DNA from 3 places in the Rossellomorea sp. GQ25 genome. Region 3 is predicted to be linked to each of the others. Evidence: riboswitches for the same ligand, from Rfam matches in the RefSeq annotation. Region 3 holds a riboswitch; each other region holds the start of a gene.
The links. A riboswitch is a leader RNA that binds a small molecule or an ion and turns the genes downstream of it on or off. The one in region 3 is predicted to bind cobalamin.

Region 1 (7,282 bases), on a different contig from region 3:
CCATTCAATGGATCAGCAGAGTTCATGAGTAGGGTTTTAATATCAGCAGGCTCAAGATCGGGATTTTCTCCTAAAAGTAAAGCTGCAACCCCCGCAGTGAAAGGGGAAGCCATAGAGGTACCTGATAATCTAGAGTAAGCATACTGATAGTCATCCGTTTTTTCTGGATCGATCATATATGAAGGGAAGGTCGACAGAACGCTGACTCCCGGTGCTACGACTTCCGGTTTCATATCATAGCTTTTGTTAACAGGACCCCGTGAACTGAAATCCGCTAATTGATCACCTTTCGTAAAACTTTCTTCTAAATGAGTGAAGGTGAAACTGGTCGACCCACTGGTGATCGCTGCTTTCAATTCTTCTCCTGCAGCTTTCGTCATGGAGAAGGCAGGAACATAGTTTACAGATTCCCCAAGATTATAACCTATATGACCCTCTACATTGTTATACATAATGACAGCATTGGCACCATGTTCTTTTGCGAATTTCACTTTGTCATTCAGAGCAAAATCACCACGCTGAACGAAAGCGATCTTTCCTTCCACGTTTTTATTCTCATAATCTTCCGGATATCCTAACCCGACATCCACCAGCTCCAGTGTTTGCTCTTCTAAACTTGTAAACTTGTGGGCGAAGCCTCTGGCCATACTCACAATATCGGTGGTCCAACCATTGGAACCTTGTCCTGTAAATGTAGTTTGTGAGACAGGGACATCACTTGCCCCTACGGTTAAAGCCAAAGCTGCTGTACCAGGTGAGCCGAGCGTAAAGTCATTTGGACCTGAATTCCCTGCAGAAACAACGGCAGTGACTCCATTTAAAACCGCATAATTAAGGGCTGTACTGGTTGGATAGTAAGGGTCGTTAATAGCGGCACCCAATGAGAGGTTGATGACATCCATTCCATCTTGAATCGACTTCTCTATACCGGCGAGGACGTCTTCGGTGTAGCCGCTTCCGTATGGACCGAGAACCCGATACACATATAGGTCAGCATCAGGGGCAACCCCTTCAACAGATACTTCACTATCATTCTCATTTTGTCCTACAATCGTTCCCGATACATGGGTACCGTGAGAGGTGTAATACGAACTTCCTGTATAACTGAACTCAGGCTCACTCGTATTCTTCCAATCTTCATAGGTGGCTTCCATGGGATCAGAATCATCGTCAACAAAATCATAACCGCCTTTGTAGGCATCCTTCAGATCAGGGTGGTTATAGTCGACTCCCGTGTCGATTACCCCGACTTTAATCCCATCTCCCGTTATTCCTTCCTTATGTAACTGATCTACCTTTAAAAATGGAATGCTTTCCACAGACGTTGTGATTTCCCTCTCAACATCTTTTGGGAGATCTTGTTGAACGGGATCTACCGTAAATGCCTGATTTTTATACACCGCTTTGACAGCTTTGGAGTTAAGCAGTAGCTCTACTTGATTGGCTGGAAGTGTCATCGCCACCCCGTTATACGCGTCTTTATAGATTTGGGTAATTTTCGGCGCTACCTTTTTTCCTTTTACATTACTAGTAAATAGATGCTTTGTTACATCTTCCTTAAAAATCTTATGTTCTTTCTCTACCTTTGCCTCAGCATCCGCTTTCTTGAGTTTTTTTCCTTTTACGGCCGCTTCTAAAACAGCTACATTGCTCGGTTTAGATTGAAATTGGACGATAACCGAAATCTCTTCACCGGATGCTAAATCACTCTGTTGAAATCCTTGAAGGCCCATTGTATTAGTTAATTCCAATTGATGTAAGGCTTGTCTCTGCTCATCAGTCAAAGAAGATAAAATTGTTTCTGCTTCCCAATCAGCAGCTGTGGCTGTTGGAATGGAATAGGTCGATATTGGAGATAACATTAATCCTGTGGATAATGCAATCACAGCTGATTTCTTTGCAATGGAAGATCCATTCATCATTTCTACCTCTTTTCTGTAATATTAGATGGTGATTTATCGAAATATTGGTTCAATTCATATTTTAAAGGAGTTTGAACTTGTTTGTATGGGGGTTTACTTCGAGACTAATGAACTACATAATTGGTGGGATTTTTAACCTATAACTGATTTTCCGTGGTTTCTGCAGGATAAAAGTTGTGAAATAATGAATTGGTATTGGGGTTGCAAAGGGCTTGTTTGGATGAATATTATGCAAAGAGGACGATTAACTTATAATATAGTGGTAAAATGAATTGATTTTCTAGTGTTCCATCTACTATCTTTCAAAAAAAGAATGATAAAAAGAGACAAGTCATCCTTTTATCATTCGGAAGGAGCATTATTCTAATTCATAATAACTTATTTCGCTGGACATCTTATCGGATGCAAGCCGGAAACCCTTTTCTGTTTGCCCGGTTTTAACATAATATAAAAATAGTTGTCTTTCATAATGCTGATACATCAATTGACTTCCCGTTTTTTTGAAATGGGGGAGAGCTGTATTTTCAATATACTCATAAAGTTCTTTTTCATTTCCCTTTAGGGTGAGTAAGTAAATCTCAAAGAATACGTAAGTGGGATCCTGATGCTGAGTTGCCATTTTTAGTCCTTTTGTCGCTAAATGATTGAGCTCTTCGGAAGTAAGTAAATTTCCTTTCATACAAGCAAGTATATAGCCGCTAAGTGTTACCAAATAATGTGACGCAGGGGTTTCCTCATTAATAAGTTTTAATGCTTTTTCATAGGATTCTTTTGATTCAGAATATCGTTTTCTCCTAAAATATTCGAATCCAAGATTGTTATGGATCTTATGTTCCCTTTCCTTGGAATTAACGGATTCACAGACTCTGAGGAGCTTATCATACTGTTGTTTGGTTTCTTCCATATCAAAGGGTTCTTTGGCATTCAATTGGATTAAAATTAAGGTTTCAGAATCGATAACCCTCAGGATATTTAATGTTTTTTGGAAAAAATGCAAAGCTCTTTGCCCATAATAATAGGCAAAGGTGTTTGAATGAATGGAATGATACGCTAATGCCAAATGAAAATAATATTCGGAGTTCGGATATTCATCGTCAATCTGTTTTAATACTTTAATGCAAGAGTTAAACTGCCTTGTTGAATGATGATAGATTCCCTTGACATGCAACAATAAATTTTGTTCAAAAGGAGAAAGAGAGTAGTTTTTATGTTCGAACATGTCCATTATTTCTTTTGCTTTTCCATGTTTATTCAAAAATAGATAATACCTTGCCAGGAAAAGATTGTATTGAACAATGAAGTCTGATAGAAACCGTAAAGGTTCTTTTTCAATTTCCCCTTTTAATTGATGGATTTCATTGGTTCGAATCATAATAATCGCATCGTTCCATTCTGATAACTTAACCTGTAAGGAATGATAGCGAGAACGTTCAACATCCATATTGATTCCAAGCTTTCTTGCAAGTAAATCAGTAATTTCACTGGAATACTCTGTGATTCCTCTTTCAATTTTACTTAGATGCGTGGGGGAGCATATCCCCTGTGCAAGCTGCTCTTGAGTCAAACCCGAATCTTCGCGATGAAACTTAATTAATTTACCTTCAATCATACTACACCCCAAATGAACTATTTTATTATTCATTATAGGGAAAATTTTCTCGGTATTCTATAGGTTTAGAACAAGACGGAGGTCTGAAGGCAATAACATCCAAATAGCATCTCTATAGTGTTTTTCTCTTTTCTTCCTGAAGTTCATCCTGTACTTCTTTCACCAGAGGAGGGGAATCCTGAATGACTTCCCGCTATATAACCAACCCCGTTTTCATTCCAATTAGGATCCAATAGACTAGCCCTTTTAAACACTCAAAGCCTAGATAAGCTCTGAGTGTTTTTGTTTTTAGGATAGTCAGCAATCAGCGACTGTTTACAAAATAAGCGCACGATTTTTTCTATGCTCTTTTCTTAAAGGAGCCGTTTTGAAAAGCCTCGATTCTTCTTCTGTCTTTGGAATGACCTTTGGCACCGGCTTTGGTTTTCCATTTTCATCAACGGCGACCATCGTCAGGAATGATTCAGTCGTCAGGGTTTTGACACTCGTTACGAGATTCGTAGAAAACACCTTTACATAAACCTCCATTGATGTTCTGCCTGTAGAAGTGACGTATGCCTCGAGGCTTAACGCATCACCGACTGTTGCAGACGACAAAAAGTCGACGGAGTCAATCGATGCCGTAACGACGACTGAGCTGGAGTGCTTCATTGCTGATAGTGCCGCAATTTCATCAATATAGGAAAGGACTTTTCCTCCGAAGATCGTTTGCATATGATTGGTGTCCGGTGGCAGCACCAATTTTGTTTGTATGGTTCGTGAACGTTCTACCGAATAAGCTTGTTCCATTTTCTCATCTCCCAGTTTAATTTCCGAAATAAAAAAAGCATCTCCTTTTAAAAAGAAGATGCGGCTATTTCAAGCGAACGTCCAGAATCATGTGATTCCTCATGTGGCTCAATTAGCGCAACACCCTCCTATCTCCCGTAGGAACTTCTGTGTTCTTCCCATTTGGCAGGTCTCCTGGCTCAGCGTCAACGATTTCGCATTCCTTCCCATTTCAATTCGAAACAGTGGATCCATACGAATTCTCAGCCTTACAGTGGCGGGACCGCGTTGGACTTTCACCAACTTCCCTTTTAAGAAAATGAACTTAAATCATCTTCACCAATGAGCAATGATTAAATTGTGAACGCATTTATTTTATCATAACCCTTAGTGAGTGAGGAGAATGATTAGGGTAAAATTTATAAACAAGTGCTTTTCAAAAAGGTAGTGAGATCTGAAAAATGCCACAAGACAAATTGGTAAAGTAGTAGAGTATATCGATCAACATCTAAGCGAAGATTTATTCTTAGAACAATTAGCCAAAGTATCAACCTATTCCCCCTTATCACTTTCAGCGGATGTTTAAAGGGCTGATTGGTGAAACACCAGCAGGTTATGTGAAAAGAACGCGCTTGGAAAATGCAGCGCATATGCTCATTTACGACCCGCAGCTTCCAATCACACAAATTACGTTCATATCATATTTAATCGGTTCCGTACTGTCCTGTTCTTTCTTCCTTATCGCGATTGGAGATCATCTCATCATATTTACCCTGTTAGGGGCGATACACGGCTGGTTTTTATAGTATGAAAGCTCGAACTTTTTAAAGGTTCGAGCTTTTTTATATAAAATTAGGAGATTCACCTAAATTATTGAAACTTTTCTATCACTCTTCCGTAGATAGTATTGCAGCTAGCAATTTTATTAAATATTAAATCAGTTGCTCGACTGATTTATAGAAAATGTTGAGAGGGGTTGTCAGAATGCTAGAATCATTAAGTATTATCGGATTTTTTATGTTCTTGATTCCTGTTCTGGTTATTGCTGCTATTGCAGGAATTGCCTATTATTTCTGGATGAGGTTTCGTTATCGTACAGCCAGATCCAACCAGGCACTGATCATTACAGGACCTAAACTGGGGGATCCTGAGAAGGAAACAAATATTTTCACCGACCAGGAAGGACGTTCCATGAAAATCATCAGGGGTGGAGGGTACAGATTAAGACGTTTCCAAACTTCCACACCTGTTAATCTTACATCCTTCCAGTTAAAGCTATCGACACCGAGAGTATACACAAATGGCGGAGTACCAATCGTTGCGGACGCAGTGGCGATGGTGAAGGTGGCAGACACATTAAATGGGATTGCGAACTATGCTGAGCAGTTCCTTGGTAAGGATCAAAAAGAAATTGAAGATGAAATCATCGAGGTACTGGGAAGTAATCTTCGTGCGATTCTTTCCAAAATGACTGTTGAAGACATTAACAGCAACCGTGAAAAATTTAACGCTGACGTATCAGAAATTGCCCAGAAGCAGCTGGATCTTATGGGCTTCAAAATTACGTCACTCGGGTTAACTGACATAAGAGATGCAGACGAAGAAAATGGATACTTAAAAAACCTTGGTCGTCCACGTATCGCCGAGGTCCGCAAGCAAGCTGAAATTGCAGAAGCAAACACCGAGCGTGAAACCCGTATTCACCGTGCCCAAACCGATCAGGAAGCGAAAGAGGAAGAATACAAGCGTCAAATTACCATTGCCCAATCGAAAAAAGAGAAGGACATCAAAGACGCAGCTTTCAAAGAAGAAACAGAGCGGGCAAGAGCAAAATCGGAACAGTCCTATGAGTTGGAAAAAGCCAAACTTACCAAAGAAGTGAAAGAAGAAGAGTTAACGCTTCAATTCCTTGAACGTGAACGTGCCGTGAAGCTTGAAGCAGAAGAATCAAAAGTTCGTAAAACAAAAGCCGATGCCGAATACTACGAAACGACTCGTAAAGCAGAAGCGGAAGCGCGCAAGGCTGAAATTGACGGGGAAGCGAAAGCTAAGATCCGCAGAGAAGAAGGTTCTGCAGAAGCCGATGTTATCAGAGAACGAGGTAAAGCGGAAGCCGAATCCCGTAAACTGCTTGCAGAAGCGATGGAGAAGCATGGCGATGTCATCATTACAGAGAAACTAATCGAAATGCTGCCAGTTTTCGCAGAGAAAATTGCCCAGCCTCTTAACAATATTGATTCTGTTAAAATCATTGATTCCGGTAATGGCCAGGGAGTTCCTTCATTTGGGAAAAGCATCACCAGAACGATGCTTGACATGCAGGAACCGTTACGCGAAATGACAGGCATCGATGTAGGTGAATTACTGAAGTCGTATGCAAACAGAACCCATGAAAGACCTTATCAGCCAGCAATTTCAGAGTTAGCTGACAAGGAAGTTGCTGTGACGACCGAAGAAAAAGAGTCAAAAGAAGAAGGTCAAAGTAAATAACGAGAATGGAGATGTCTCAACAAAGGAGACATTTTTTTTCTTATGGAAAATCGCTTTCTTTGAAGTGCCTAATCTATTCCAATAAAAAGAGCCAGGCACGAAATCATTTGTGCTTGGCACCTATTATGATGAAATAACTGTACCTGGTACAACTCGGATGAATTGTACCAGGTACAGTTATTTATTTAGGTTCAACTGCTGATAAATCATGAAAAATCAGCAGCTGAATATAGAAAGATATTTAACAGGTGAAACCAACGGAAAATTTGCCTGTTAAAAATATTCGAAGAAATTCAACAGTTGAATGAACAGCAATATTCAACTGTCAAAAAAACATTAAAATTCAACAGTCCAACAAACCTATCAACCTTGTATCCCAACCTCAATATGCCGGGAACTTTTAACATCAATCAATCCTAAATCTGTCAGCTTCAACTCAGGGATCACAGGCAAAGTGAGAAAAGAGAGAGTCAGAAATGGATTAAAGTCTCCG
Region 2 (7,282 bases), on a different contig from region 3:
AAAAAAATGTGCCATTGCCATCAGTCTCATATATGTGGCAGCGATGCCGCTCTTTTACATTCTGGCGGAGGTTGATGACGCCCCTGGTATCATATTGATCGGAATGATCTTTATTTTCGGTGCAGCGGTGATTGCCGTCTTTGCGGCTGTTCTTCAGAAGCTACTGAAAAATGCCATCGATATCAAATCTGAAAATGATTTAACGGTCTGAGGTGAAAACAATGACGATTATAATCAATATTGATGTGATGCTGGCTAAAAGGAAAATGAGCGTAACAGAGCTTTCCGAGAGGGTTGGAATCACGATGGCAAACCTTTCGATCTTAAAAAATGGAAAAGCAAAGGCCGTTCGATTCTCAACGTTAGAGGCAATTTGTAAGGCTTTAGAATGTCAGCCGGGAGATATTTTGGAATACCGAAGTGATGAAGATAATCAAGAGGAACACGATGGGGGAAAGCTTGATGCTTCCGGAGAGATACGAGGCTCACCGGGAGCAGATTGAACGGACTTTGATTCCGATTGAGGTCCGGGAGCTGGATTGATTTGAAAGAGAGGGACGGTTCGCTTGCTGATGAGGCAAGTAAACCGTCCTTTTGGTTCTTTGTATAAAGAAAAATCAACAACTTGTCATGATTACGGAGGGAAATAGGTCATTAGGGTACGTTAAAGCGTCAGGGTGCCGGGGGTCAGAGCGCAGTGTTCAGTCAAAAGAAAAAACAATGCCCCTGCCATAATCAGCAAGAGCATTGTCCTCCTTATCAATAGAAACCAATCGGCTTATTTATATCCAATAAATCTTTTATACCGTTACATCCTTTTCCTCGTGATCTTTACGGATCTGATTTAACTCCTCCGTCAACCGCAGGAATTCTTCTTTGTTTCGATCACGTAAAGATTGGTCGATTTTCTGCTCGAGTTGCTCTTTCCGGAATGTTAGCAGGGCCTTGTCCAAAATCATTTCTGCAAAAAGAGAGTCTATGCCGGGTACCTCGGACTGTGGTGAATTTAGCAAATACTTCTTCATGAAAAATCAACTCCTTGACCTTTTTTCTATTATACTAACCATTATCTCAATATTCAAACATTTTAAACGAAAAATTTAAATTATTTGAAGGGAAGGAAGTTGGAAACCAGTTTCATTTAAGGTTTTGTTAAGTTTGCTATATGGGAAGTAATGTATGCTGAATAAGGATTAGTTGGGTAGTTTTTCCCATACAAAAAAACTCCAGGTTTAGAAAGGAAAATATGTCAAAAAATAAAATTGTTTGTAATTTTTAGAAATATTTGATATGTTTGATTGGAAAACTGAATACGTGTAGAAGCAGGTGTAGAGGGATATGACGATCCTCTACTTAATAGGGAAGTTCGGTTAGAGCCCGACGCTGTCCCGCAACTGTATTTGGGAGCGATTCGAAAAGCCACTGTCTTTAGAAACTTGAAGATGGGAAGGTTCGGAGAGTGATGATCATAAGTCAGGAGACCTGCCTGTTTCAGCACACATCAATACCTACGAGGATAGGGGGTGTTAAGTGCGAACGAGTGATCAACATTTTTTGTTTTGGCTTTTTGGGGGAGCAGAAAATGTTTATTTAAGCATCAGTTCGATCTTAACAACTTCTTTTTAGAAGTTGTTTTTTTATTGTCCATTTTTAAACAAGACGGATTCGAGGTGAACTTCTTTGTTTGGAACAGTTGAGTATTTTACCGATTACTTCAAAACGTGCATTATGAACAACTTCAGTGGAGAAAAGACACTTATGCTTTCTTCCAATTATCAGCGTTTGACAAAAGAAATCATGATGCGGATAGAAAAAAGAGAAGAAAAAGAAGTTTGTCTGAGCAATCTTGAAAGGGCTTACAACAAAATGAGTGAAGAGTTATTTGGAGATAGGAGGAAGAGATAATTGGAAGCTAAACAAAAATTTTTCCCCGGACTTGATGGTGTTGTTGCAGCAGAAACCAAGATCTCGTTTTTAGATACGGTACAAAGTGAGATTGTCATCCAGGGTTATGACCTTATTAAACTATCACAATCTAAAGAGTACATGGATATTGTCCATCTACTGCTGGAAGAGAGTTTGCCGGATACTGCAGAGAAAGAAGCGATGGAAAAGATGTTGAAGGGTGAGTATGAAATACCTGGGGAACTGCTTGAAATATTCAAACAGCTTCCGGGAAATACGCATCCCATGGATGGGCTTAGAACGGGAATATCAGCACTTGCTGGATATGACAACAAACTCGATGATCGTTCATTACCCGTGAATAAAGAGCGAGCTTATCAACTTCTTGGAATGGTGCCCAACGTTGTAGCGAATAGCTACCGGATCATTCACCAATTGGAGCCGGTCCGTCCAAACGAAAACCTTTCATATAGTGCAAATTTCTTTTATATGATCACTGGGCGAGTCCCCTCTCTACTGGAAGAAAGGATATTTGACCGTTCTTTAGTTCTTTATAGTGAGCATGAGATGCCGAATTCCACCTTCACGGCGAGGGTGATTGCGTCTACTCATTCTGATTTATACGGTGCCTTAACCGGTGCTGTCGCTTCCTTAAAAGGGAACCTGCACGGAGGGGCGAATGAAGCGGTTATGTACATGCTTAATGAAGCAGGCAGTGTGGCAACATTTGAAGAGCTGCTCGAAATGAAAATGATGAAAAAAGAAAAGATCATGGGATTTGGGCATCGTGTGTATATGAAGAAGATGGATCCAAGAGCATTCATGATGAAGGAAGCGTTAAAAGAACTATGTGATGTAAAAGGCGACCACCTTTTATATGAGATGTGTGAAGCTGGAGAGAGAGTAATGGAGAGAGAGAAAGGGATCTATCCGAATCTTGATTATTATGCAGCTCCGGTCTATTGGATGTTGGGGATACCGATTCCACTATATACTCCCATTTTCTTTAGTGCCAGAACAGTCGGACTTTGTGCGCATGTGATAGAGCAGCACACCAATAATCGACTCTTCCGTCCGCGAGTACATTATACAGGCGAGCGACGTGTATTTAATTAAACAACTGGGGAGTTGTAACGTCGCCCGCCTGATGCAAATGGATATTTTGGCGAATACCCATTTATATCATAAATAACTTCTAACAGAAAAGGAAGGTATCTCATGCTAAAAACGAGCGAAACGACGAAAACCGATGTGTTATTGGAAGAAATAGCCGATTACGTATTAGATAGAGACATCACAAGTACGGAAGCATATGAAACGGCACGCTATGTATTGTTTGATACGCTTGGATGCGGAATTCTCGCTTTGAAATACCCGGAATGCACGAAGCTTCTGGGCCCTGTCGTACCTGGGACAATTGTACCTAATGGGACTCGTGTGCCCGGTACGTCCTTCGTCCTTGATCCTGTGAAAGGGGCATTCAACATAGGGTGCATGATCCGCTGGCTGGATTACAATGATACGTGGCTCGCTGCGGAATGGGGACATCCATCTGACAACCTTGGAGGCATTCTTGCTGTAGCGGATTATGTAAGCAGAGTACGGATTTCGGATGGGAAAGAACCTTTACAAGTTCGGGATGTGCTCGAAATGATGATCAAGGCCCATGAGATTCAGGGAGTACTGGCGTTGGAAAATAGCTTGAATCGTGTAGGGCTCGATCATGTTCTGTTTGTGAAAATCGCAACGACAGCTGTTGTCACGAAGATGTTGGGTGGATCTCGTCAGGAAATCATAAATGCGTTATCGAATGCATGGATTGACAATTCAAGCTTGCGAACATATCGACATGCACCGAATACAGGCTCGCGAAAATCCTGGGCAGCAGGAGACGCAACAAGTAGGGGCGTTCACTTGGCAATGATGGCTGTAAAAGGCGAAATGGGCTATCCAACCGGGCTTTCAGCGCCTGGATGGGGATTCCAGGATATACTCTTCAATAAAAAAGAATTGGTGCTGGGACGTCCACTTGAATCCTATGTAATGGAAAATATACTGTTCAAAGTATCTTATCCGGCAGAATTCCATGCCCAGACAGCAGCTGAGTGTGCGGTCAAGCTCCACCCATCAGTGATTAACCGACTTGACGAAATCGATGAAATTAAGATCATGACACATGAATCAGCTATACGCATCATTGATAAAACAGGTCCTCTTCATAATCCTGCGGATCGCGATCATTGTTTGCAGTACATCACAGCCATCGGATTGCTCAAAGGCGATATCAAAGCAGAAGATTATGAAAATGAAACAGCCCTGGATCCAAGAATCGATGCCTTGCGGGAAAGGATGACAGTGGTAGAAAACAAACAATACAGTGAAGATTACCTTGATCCGAGCAAGCGCTCAATCGCAAACAGTGTACAAATTCGTTTCACAGATGGATCCGTTACCGAAAACGTAGAATTAGAGTTTCCATTAGGACACCGCTTCAGAAGAGACGAAGCGATTCCAAAGATTAAGGAAAAATTCATGAACAATATCAAGACCCACTATTCAAGTAAACAACAAAGATTGATAGAAGAAGCCTGCTATGACAGGGACAAATTAGAAAGCATGAAAGTGAATGAATTTGTAGATTTGTTCATCTAGAAAAGGAGGATGGCCAAGATGGCATGGATTGTAGACCAACCGTTAGCACAAACAGAGCTTGCCGACCAATTTCAAAAATGTATCTCCAGTGAATCGATTTTGCAAATACCTGGCGCGCATGATGCGATGGCTGCCCTCATGGCAAAGGAGGCTGGTTTCTCAGCACTTTATTTATCGGGAGCCGCTTACACAGCAAGCAGGGGACTTCCGGATCTCGGGATGATGACGTCAACTGAAGTCGCAGAACGCGCCAAAGACCTTGTTCGTGCTACTAATTTACCGGTATTAGTCGATATAGATACGGGTTTCGGGGGATATCTGAACGTCGCCCGTACGGCTAGAGAAATGGTGGAGGCTCATGTAGCTGCCGTTCAATTGGAAGATCAGCAATTGCCTAAAAAGTGCGGACATCTAAATGGGAAACAACTCGTATCCCCGGAAGAGATGGTTCAGAAGATCAGGGTGATCAAAGAGGTGGCTCCTTCATTGATTGTCGTAGCCCGTACGGATGCCCGCAGCAGCGAAGGACTGGAAGGTGCGATAGAAAGAGCGGCGATGTATGTTGAAGCAGGTGCCGACGCGCTCTTCCCGGAAGCCCTTGAATCTGAAGAAGAGTTTCGACTGTTCCGGAACCGAATCCAAGTTCCACTTCTTGCTAACATGACCGAGTTCGGGAAGACCCCTTACTATACTGCTGAAGAATTTCAGGACATGGGCTTTCAGATGGTCATTTATCCTGTGACTTCATTGCGAGTGGCGGCAAAGGCTTATGAACGGATGTTCCAGCTGATCAAAAAGGAAGGCACTCAAAAGGAAGGAATCCAGAACATGCAGACAAGAAGCGAGTTGTATGACACCATTTCCTATTATGACTTTGAAAATCTGGATGAAGAAATCGCAAAGACACTCCTAACCGATGAACATAAATCGTAAAGCACAAATGGTAAAAGAAGATCGTGATACGAATCAATTTTAGCATGTAATCGATTCAACGCTTTTGGTTGATAAGCATAACAAGTCGGAAGCGAGGAGGAAAGGGATGGGCGAAGCAGAACTTCAAGCTAGTGAATGTTTATTTACTCATCATGGAGAGGACATTGAAGTATTTACTCCGGAAGATTTTAATGAGGAAGGTCATCTCATATCGAAAACAACAGAACGATTCGTCAAAAACGATGTAATTCCCCTGCTTGATTCGATTGATCAGCATGATTACGCCACCGTTAAAAAATTGTTCAAAGGAGCAGGGGAACTCGGTTTGCTCAGTATTGAGGTTCCAGAATCTTATGGTGGTCTGTCACTGAACAAAAAACTTTCAGGGCTTGTAGCAGAGAAGATGGGATTTGGCGGTTCGTTCAGCGTATCCTTTAATATTCATGCAGGCGTAGGTACACTTCCGTACGTATATTATGGAACAGAGAAGCAAAAACATAAGTACCTGCCAAGGCTCATATCTGGAGAATGGATTGGAGCCTATGCCTTAACGGAACCTGACGCAGGGTCGGATGCACTAAATGCTAAAACGACTGCAGTGTTGAACGAGGAAGGGACAGCCTGGCTCTTAAATGGTGAAAAACAGTGGATTACGAACGCCCAAGTGGCGGATGTCTATGTCGTCTTTGCCAATACCGGTGATGGCATGACCGCCTTCATTGTAGAGAGGTCGTTCAATGGGGTTTCAGTTGGTCCCGAAGAGAAGAAGATGGGGATAAAAGGATCTTCGACCGCCACTTTAATCTTAGAAGATGTCCACGTGCCGTCACAGAATGTCCTGGGAAAAGTCGGGCAGGGACATCATGTAGCATTAAACATTTTAAACATGGCGCGGTTGAAGCTCGCCTTTTCGAACATCGGTACATCGAAGCAGGCACTGAAGCTAGCAGTGGGCTACGCGAAACAGCGTAAGCAATTTGATAGACCAATCATTCGTTTTTCCATGATACAAGAAAAGATTGCGGATATGGCGATTTCGATTTTTGGGGCGGAGAGCGCCGCATACAGGACGGCTGACAGCTTAGACCAAGTGATGGACTCCGCTGCCCCTTTAGATGATCGATTGAGAGAACTGGCACACTACGCAGCCGAATGTGCAATCAATAAAGTCAACTGCTCCGAAGTCCTAGATGGGATTGTAGATGAGGCGGTACAGATTCATGGTGGGTATGGATACATGCAGGAATACGAAGTGGAAAGACTTTACCGGGATGCACGAATAAGCCGGATTTTCGAAGGAACCAATGAAATAAACCGTCTGACGATTGCTAAGCTTTTGATCAAAAAAGCTTACCGATATGCCGACTCAAGGAAGGAACACCTGATCCATAAGCAGAGAAACCGAAATCAGGAATACATCCAGTTGTCTAAAATGCTTCTCGACAAATCTTTGAGAGCATTGACACATTTCAACATTAACATTCAGCAGGAACAAGAATATTCCCGCTTACTCGCTAACATGATGAAAGAAATTTATGTGATGGAATCTGCGTTCATTCGTACCGAAAAAACCTTACAAAAGAACGCGATAGAAAAAGAGCTATTGAAAACGAACATGACGAACATCATCTGTGAAGAAGGTTATCGAAGAATGGAAGAGATGGCAATCTTGATCTTATCGGGAACAGAAGTAGATGAAGCCAGGAGAAAAGGGGCATTGGATGAAATCCGCAGCCTTCCTGTCCCTCTCTTCAGAAATCTATTTATTCAAAAGCGGGAAATCGCAGAACGC
Region 3 (7,282 bases):
GAAAAATACTCTCCAGTCGACCAGTCGGAACCATTGTAATATGGATAGGAGCCTTTTTCTTTCGCTAATTCATGACTGGCTTTTATCGTGTAATAAGCAACATCCTCGTATAGTGAGTCACAATAATCAACTGCTTCATCGCTCTCCCATTTCAAACCTTTTAATGCAAGGAGGTGATGCCAGCCAAAGGTTCCTAATCCAATCCCTCTATAGCGTTGATTTGTCAGTTGGGCTTGCAGGACTGGAAGTCTATTAATATCTATGACATTATCAAGTAATCTCACTCCTATGGACACGACTCTCTCCAACTCATCATCCATGATTGTTTTGGCTAAAGAAACAGATGCCAGATTACAGACGACATAATCTCCGGGAGATTTATAGGTAATGATTTTCCCGTCCTTTATGACCTCTTCTTCCATGACGGTCGCACTCATATTCTGGGCGATTTCGGTACACAAATTACTACAGTAAATCATTCCCTTATGCTGATTGGCATTTAGCCGATTGACTGTATCACGGTAAAACATATAGGGCGTTCCCGTTTCGAGCTGGGAAATCATGATCCGCTTGAAAATTTCAATTGCTGGAACGACTTCCCTGGAAAGATCAGGACATTCTACGCACTCCCAATACTTATCCCTGAACGAACCTTCTCCCTCACTCTCATCATAGTAATCTTCCAGGGAATACCCCATGACCACCCTCACTTCATGAGGATCAAATAAGTACCAATCCCCTCTATTCTCCACTTGTTCCATAAATAAATCCGGTAAGCTTACTCCAGTGAAAAGATCATGAGTACGCTGCCTTTCATCTCCATTATTTAAGCGTGTATCAAGAAAAGGAAAAATATCCTTATGCCATACATCCAAATAAACAGCGATCGCTCCTTGACGTTGCCCTAATTGATCAACGGATACTGCTGTGTTATTTAATTGCTTCATCCATGGAATAACACCTGAACTTACTCCCTTGAAGCCTTTGATATTACTTCCTCTGCTCCGGACCTTCCCCAGATAGATACCGAGACCCCCACCGTTTTTACTTAGTGTGGAAACATCTGTATTGCTGTCATAAATACTTCTTAAATCATCGGCTACCGTATCAATAAAACAGCTTGATAACTGACCATGGCTTTTGCCGGCGTTGGCAAACGTAGGGGTCGCAACCGTCATATACAAATTAGACAGTGCCCAGTAAGCTTCTTCAATAAGCACCAGACGCTTATCACGGGGTTCGTTCATAAAGAGTGTCATGGCGATGATCAGCAATCGCTCCTGAGGTAATTCAAGGATTTTACCATCATGGGACTTAGTTAAATACCGCTCTGATAATGTGACGATCCCTATGTAAGTAAACAGATGGTCTTTAGATGAATCCATGATCCTCCCCAAAGTTTCAATTTCTTCTTTGCAATATGAATCCAATAGTGCGGGAGTATATAATTTCCTATCAGTCAAGTCTTGAATTAATTCATAAAAGGAATTGTACAACATGCTTTCTTCAACTCTCCTTGAATGAGCGATTGTACGATAAAGTTTCATTAAATATAATTCTGCAGCTACATACGTCCAATCAGGTTCATGGGCAGAGATCCGTTCAACTGCCGTGAGGATCATGAAATGATAAAGCTTTTCTTTACTCATTTCAGATTGAGCGTCTGCATACTTAAAAGTCTTTTCATCAAATTCTTTAAAATGAAGTTGCGGAAAGCGACTGTGGAGATTTGTAAGAATCGCTTTTGCTTCCATTGTTGTCCGCTGATACTGTGATACGATTGACATCATCATTCCTCCCAATTTATACAGTGTGGGAAGGATTCAAAAAAAGCCCATCCTTCTGAAGGATAGGCTTTTATGTACGAAAGATATATGAATAGACTAAAGGGACTATTCCAATCCTCGCTTTATCCTCCCAATTCCCGAAGAAGATAACACGTGATAAACAAGGCAGGTCTCCTGACTCGTGCTTCACCCTACTCTAAGGCCTTCCCATCCTATATGACAGTGGCAGTTCCTTATTTCGTCAGCACTTACAGTTGCGGGGACAGTTCCGGATTCACACCGGATTCCCTTTTAAGTCCATTCAGACACCCAATTCACAGGTTATAATCAATATATAGTTAAAATAATTAAACAGAACACAAAATGTTGTGTTCTGTACCATCATAAACGATTAAAAATGAATTTACAAGTGAAACTATTTATTTCGTTTAGAAGTTGAAATCTTTTAATAGTATCACTCTATTACCCTCTTAAAGTCAAGAGTTGTAAAATGGTCATTGCATTCACAATCAAATCCCTATTTTATGTGTGATAATCCTATTTAGAGATTAAATGCTTCTTTAAACTGCGGACTCAGTTCGCTCCAAACATCGAAAAGATTGCCATCCCCATCGGAAAATACAAAATTTCGTCCATTATGCCCCCTGTTTTCAATCTCCCCGGCTTCGACTCCTTTTTGAACTAAATCTTCTCTCAACTCTTTTAATGCTACTAAACCATCTACTTCAAAAGTGATGGAAAATTTCTTGTTTTCGTACTTATCAAAAAAATTACTGCTTTCTTCATCCAAAGCACCCACCAGGAAGAAACTTTGATTTGCAAGGTCTAGGATTGCCTTGTCCTCATCCTTATAATTCACATTCGCGTTTAATTTTTCTTTATACCATATGCATGCTCTTTGTACATCCCTTACTGGAATATAAATAGTCCCGATTCTTACTAATTGCCTCATCGTCTCTCTCCTTTTCATTTATTCTGTTTACTAGTTCAACAAAAGGAAGGAAAACCCTTCCATTAAAATATGCTTATAATTATTATTTTGCATGAAAAGAATAGGAGAAGATTGAATACTACCTTCATAAGGACACTAGTCAGCCGACACCTTCCTAAATGTTAGTTGAAGAAAAAGTAGCCACTCTTTATAATTCAAATAGAAGGTTGTTTGACAGTATTCTTTGGTCCCCAATATTTTTTATAGGCTGTTTAAATGGAGGAAGACCTCGATTTAAACAGTCTCTTTTTTTACCTACTTAGATTGAACGCATAGGTGAAAGTCTTCTTACATTTTCATTTCTAGCCGGCAGTTGTCAGTCAAATGTAATCGCATACATTATAGTGAAAGAGGGAACATATAAGTAATTTACTGTATTTCAACCTTATTACAATCAATACTTTTCAGCTTAAATACTTTCTTTTTACGGGTTTTTCATTTAAAATGCGCATTAAGTGATTTTTTTCGAAATCACACCTTAGTTCTGAAAGGAGTCTATTATGAAAAAATTATTTACGACTTTACTATTAGCATTACTAACGATTGGACTAGCCGCTTGCGGTTCGAACGAGGAGAGCCAAAAACAAGCTGACGATAAAGCCAAAACAGAAGAAAAAAGCGATGGACAGGCTCAGGAAGAACAAGCAAAGCAAATGGAAGAAATGCAGAAGAAAATGGATGAACAAAAGGTTGAAAGAGATAAGATCGTTGCCATTGTAAACGACGAAAAAATTAATGGGGAAGATTTCAATAACGTATTGACTCAATCACAAATGCAATATCAACAGATGGGGCAAGACCCAACAAGTAAAGATGCAGCAAAGAAAATCAAGGAACAAACAATTGATAGCCTGGTTGGACAAACACTCCTTATGCAGCAGGCCGATGAAAAAGGCTACAAAGCGTCAGAAGATGAAATCAATAAACAACTGGAAGAAGTTAAAAAGCAGTATGGTGATGAAAAGAAATTTGAAGATGCCATGAAAAAAGCCGGATTTACGATGGACGAGTTAAAAACCCAAATCGCTGAAAACATCAAATACACAAACTACGTTGAGAAAGAAATCAAAGTAGAAGAAGTCTCTGAAGATGAAATGAAGAAATTTTACGATCAGTATGCGAGCCAGCAAGGTCAGGGTGAATCAAAGGATGCACCAAAGTTTGAAGAAGTGAAACCTCAAATTAAGACTCAGTTAGAGCAACAGAAAAAACAAGAAAAACTTGTTCAGCATGTAGAAGATTTAAAGAAAAATGCTAAAGTTGATGTGAAAATCTAAACTTTTATCAAAGAAAGCCACCTATATCGATAGGTGGCTTTCTTATGTTCTATCCCCCGATGTTTTTCTCTGCTCACGAAGGGTATGGTACAACAACGACTCATTAAGGGAGGATGAAAGATAATGACGAAGAGGAAAAATGACAATCCAGAACAAATCAATAAAGATCATGACGGCATTCTCGATCAGCATGAAAGTGAGCAAAATGTGGATCCAATTCCCCTCGATGACTTAAAAAAAGAGCAGCAGGACGAGAAAAATAAGCATCATACGAAAGATGACTCATCAAGCAAAGAATAATACATTAATCAAAAGCCCTGTGGGATTCCCACAGGGCACTATTCTTATTTAGATAACCAATCCGTATGGAATGTCCCTTCCTTATCCACACGCTGATACGTATGGGCTCCAAAATAATCACGTTGGGCTTGCAGAAGGTTGGCAGGCAGTGACTCAGAGCGATAGCTGTCATAATATGCTATAGCACTCGCAAGACCCGGCACAGGGATACCTAATTTAATCGCTGTAGCCACCACTTCTCTCGCTTCCTCCTGATAGTTTTCAACGATTTCCTTGAAATATGGATCAAGTAGTAAATTCGTTAATCCCGGTTCACGATCATACGCTTTCTTGATTTCTTCGAGGAAGCCTGCACGAATGATGCATCCACCTCTGAAGATCATGGAAATTTCGCCGGGCTTCAGGCTCCAATTATACTCATCCGAAGCAGATTGAAGCTGGGCGAAACCCTGTGCATATGAACAAATTTTGCTTAAGTACAACGCTTTACGAATCATTTCGATAAACTCTTCTTTGTTACCGGAGAACTCCTTATTTCGTGGTCCTCTTAAGATCTTACTTGCCTTTACTCTTTCTTCCTTCATGGCAGAGATGAAACGGGCAAACACAGATTCAGTAATGATCGATAAGGGTACACCTAATTCCAGTGCAGAAATACTCGTCCATTTCCCTGTTCCTTTCTGCCCTGCGGTATCCAGAATCACGTCAACAAGGGGTTTTCCTGTTTCTTCATCCACCTTTGTGAAAATATCCGCCGTGATTTCAATCAGGTAGCTGTCGAGCTCCCCCGCGTTCCATTCTTTGAATATTTCATGCAGCTCTGTAGCGCTTAAACCCAATACATTTTTCATAAGATAATACGCTTCACAGATAAGCTGCATATCACTGTACTCAATTCCATTGTGTACCATTTTCACATAATGGCCTGATCCATCCGGACCGATATATGTACTGCACGCATCGCCTTTTACCTTGGCCGCAATCGCTGTCAGGAAAGGCTCGACTAACTCGTATGCTTCCTTCTGACCGCTCGGCATGATAGCAGGACCGTATAAAGCGCCTTCTTCTCCGCCTGAAACACCCGCACCGATGAAGTTGATTCCTTTTTCACCAAGTTCCTTATTGCGGCGAATTGTATCTTCAAAGTATGTGTTTCCTCCATCAATCAGAATATCTCCCTGATCTAAATGAGGAAGCAATGATTCAATCGCTTTATCGGTAATATTACCGGCTGGAACCATAATCAATATTTTTCGTGGTGTTTCTAATGACCGCACGAACTCTATTACATCGTGAGTACCGATCATTTTCTTCTCTGGATGTTCTTCAAGAACTTCTCTTACTTTTTCATCAGACACATCATAGATGGAAACGGAATAGCCTCTGCTTTCGAAATTTAAGGCCAGACTCTTCCCCATCACTCCGACACCAGCAACTCCTATTTGTTGTTTTTTCATATATTGATCATTCCTTTCACTTCGAGTAATTATATTTTCACCGTATATATTATAATACGAAATATTTTTCCGTGGTGGATTTTTATGAAATAATATTTTTTTATTTCGTGAAGTAGGTTAAAATTATTTTCATGAAGATTTCGCTTAGAGGAGGTTTACCCTGCATGAAAGAAGAAAAGATACAGCATTGTTTACCTCGTATCCGTTCCCATTACTCTCAATTCAGTGAAAAAGAAAAGATGATTGCAGATTTTATTATTGCTAATCCTGAAAAAATTATCCACTCCACCATCAGTGGTGTAGCAGAAGAACTGAACGTTGCAGATGCTACAGTCTTCCGATTCTGTAAACGATTGGGCTTTAAAGGCTATCAGGCCATGAAGATTTCTCTTGCATCCAACCTGGTGACCCCTATCGAAGATATTCATGAAACAATCAATGGAGGGGACTCTGAGGGCGTTATCGCCCAAAAAGTGTTCAGGTCCAATATCAGAACATTAGAGGATTCTTTAAGTATGCTAAACGAAGAAATGTTTACGAAAGCTATTCAAGGGATGATAAGTGCCAGAAGAATAGAATTTTACGGTACGGGTGGATCGGGGTTTGTTGCCATGGATGCTCATCATAAGTTCCTCAGAACCGGCATTACCACTACGGCGTACAACGATCCCCATATGCAGCTGATCTCCGCTTCCCAATTGACCGATGCAGATGTGATCGTCTTTATCTCTCATTCAGGATCGAACAAAGATCTATTGGAAGTGTTAGACGTTGCGAAGAAAAATCGGGTAAAGACCATTGCCATTACTCACTTTGCCAAATCCCCTCTAAGCAACGGGGTCGACATTCCTCTTTTTACGGTATCTCAAGAAACCGAATATCGGTCTGAAGCACTTGCTTCAAGAATCAGTCAGCTAAGTATTGTGGATGCCCTCTATGTCAACACCATGATGAAGAGAAAAGATCTATCCAAGGCTTCCCTGCAAAAAATGCGTGACGCGATTTCCATTAAGAAAATTTAGTCATTATTTGTAGGGTAAAGGACGTCAGGCATTTATATTCAGGATTTCCTGATGATTATCAGCAAGTAAAGGGACGGACCTTTTCAAAGGTCCGTCCCTAATCATTACTTCGGATACTTCAATGTATTCTTTTCCAACTTCTTATACACTTCTTCTTCTAAGTCGATATCCATTTTATCAGCCAGCTGGACTAAATAAATCAGGACATCAGCCATTTCTTCTTTAATATTTTGACTTGTCGTTCCCACTGCTTCCCTGCTTGTTTTCCATTGGAAATTTTCCAGGAGTTCATTTGCCTCTAATGAAATGGAAATGGCGAGATCCTTTTCATTATGATTGGCATCCCAATTTCGTTCATCCCTGAATTCAATAACTTTTTCATACAGTTGTTTCATCTTTTCTCTCCCATTTTCCTATGATCATTTACCACTTCTTTACTATAACACGG

Region 1: linked by a shared signal. The riboswitch ahead of AC6CIB_RS06170 (acyl-CoA thioesterase) and the one ahead of AC6CIB_RS16015 (ribonucleoside-diphosphate reductase subunit alpha) in region 3 are both predicted to bind cobalamin.
Region 2: linked by a shared signal. The riboswitch ahead of AC6CIB_RS07490 (hypothetical protein) and the one ahead of AC6CIB_RS16015 (ribonucleoside-diphosphate reductase subunit alpha) in region 3 are both predicted to bind cobalamin.

What each region holds. Positions count from the first base shown of each region.
Region 1 covers NZ_JCAXEQ010000002.1:72,814-80,095, reverse strand. The annotation lists gene AC6CIB_RS06180 (S8 family serine peptidase) at 1-1,922, opposite strand, end outside; gene AC6CIB_RS06175 (helix-turn-helix domain-containing protein) at 2,281-3,531, opposite strand; gene AC6CIB_RS06170 (acyl-CoA thioesterase) at 3,847-4,320, opposite strand; cobalamin riboswitch at 4,468-4,657, opposite strand; gene AC6CIB_RS06165 (hypothetical protein) at 4,917-5,105, shown strand; gene AC6CIB_RS06160 (flotillin family protein) at 5,284-6,789, shown strand; gene ade (adenine deaminase) at 7,153-7,282, opposite strand, start outside.
Region 2 covers NZ_JCAXEQ010000002.1:341,678-348,959, reverse strand. The annotation lists gene AC6CIB_RS07505 (DUF2975 domain-containing protein) at 1-211, shown strand, start outside; gene AC6CIB_RS07500 (helix-turn-helix domain-containing protein) at 222-503, shown strand; gene AC6CIB_RS07495 (IDEAL domain-containing protein) at 801-1,025, opposite strand; cobalamin riboswitch at 1,308-1,504, shown strand; gene AC6CIB_RS07490 (hypothetical protein) at 1,681-1,905, shown strand; gene mmgD (citrate synthase) at 1,906-3,021, shown strand; gene prpD (2-methylcitrate dehydratase) at 3,124-4,557, shown strand; gene prpB (methylisocitrate lyase) at 4,576-5,490, shown strand; gene AC6CIB_RS07470 (acyl-CoA dehydrogenase FadE) at 5,597-7,282, shown strand, end outside.
Region 3 covers NZ_JCAXEQ010000005.1:76,236-83,517, forward strand. The annotation lists gene AC6CIB_RS16015 (ribonucleoside-diphosphate reductase subunit alpha) at 1-1,787, opposite strand, end outside; cobalamin riboswitch at 1,935-2,115, opposite strand; gene AC6CIB_RS16020 (VOC family protein) at 2,329-2,739, opposite strand; gene AC6CIB_RS16025 (SurA N-terminal domain-containing protein) at 3,279-4,055, shown strand; gene AC6CIB_RS16030 (YczO family protein) at 4,179-4,355, shown strand; gene gnd (NADP-dependent phosphogluconate dehydrogenase) at 4,400-5,812, opposite strand; gene AC6CIB_RS16040 (MurR/RpiR family transcriptional regulator) at 5,977-6,834, shown strand; gene AC6CIB_RS16045 (nucleotide pyrophosphohydrolase) at 6,939-7,229, opposite strand.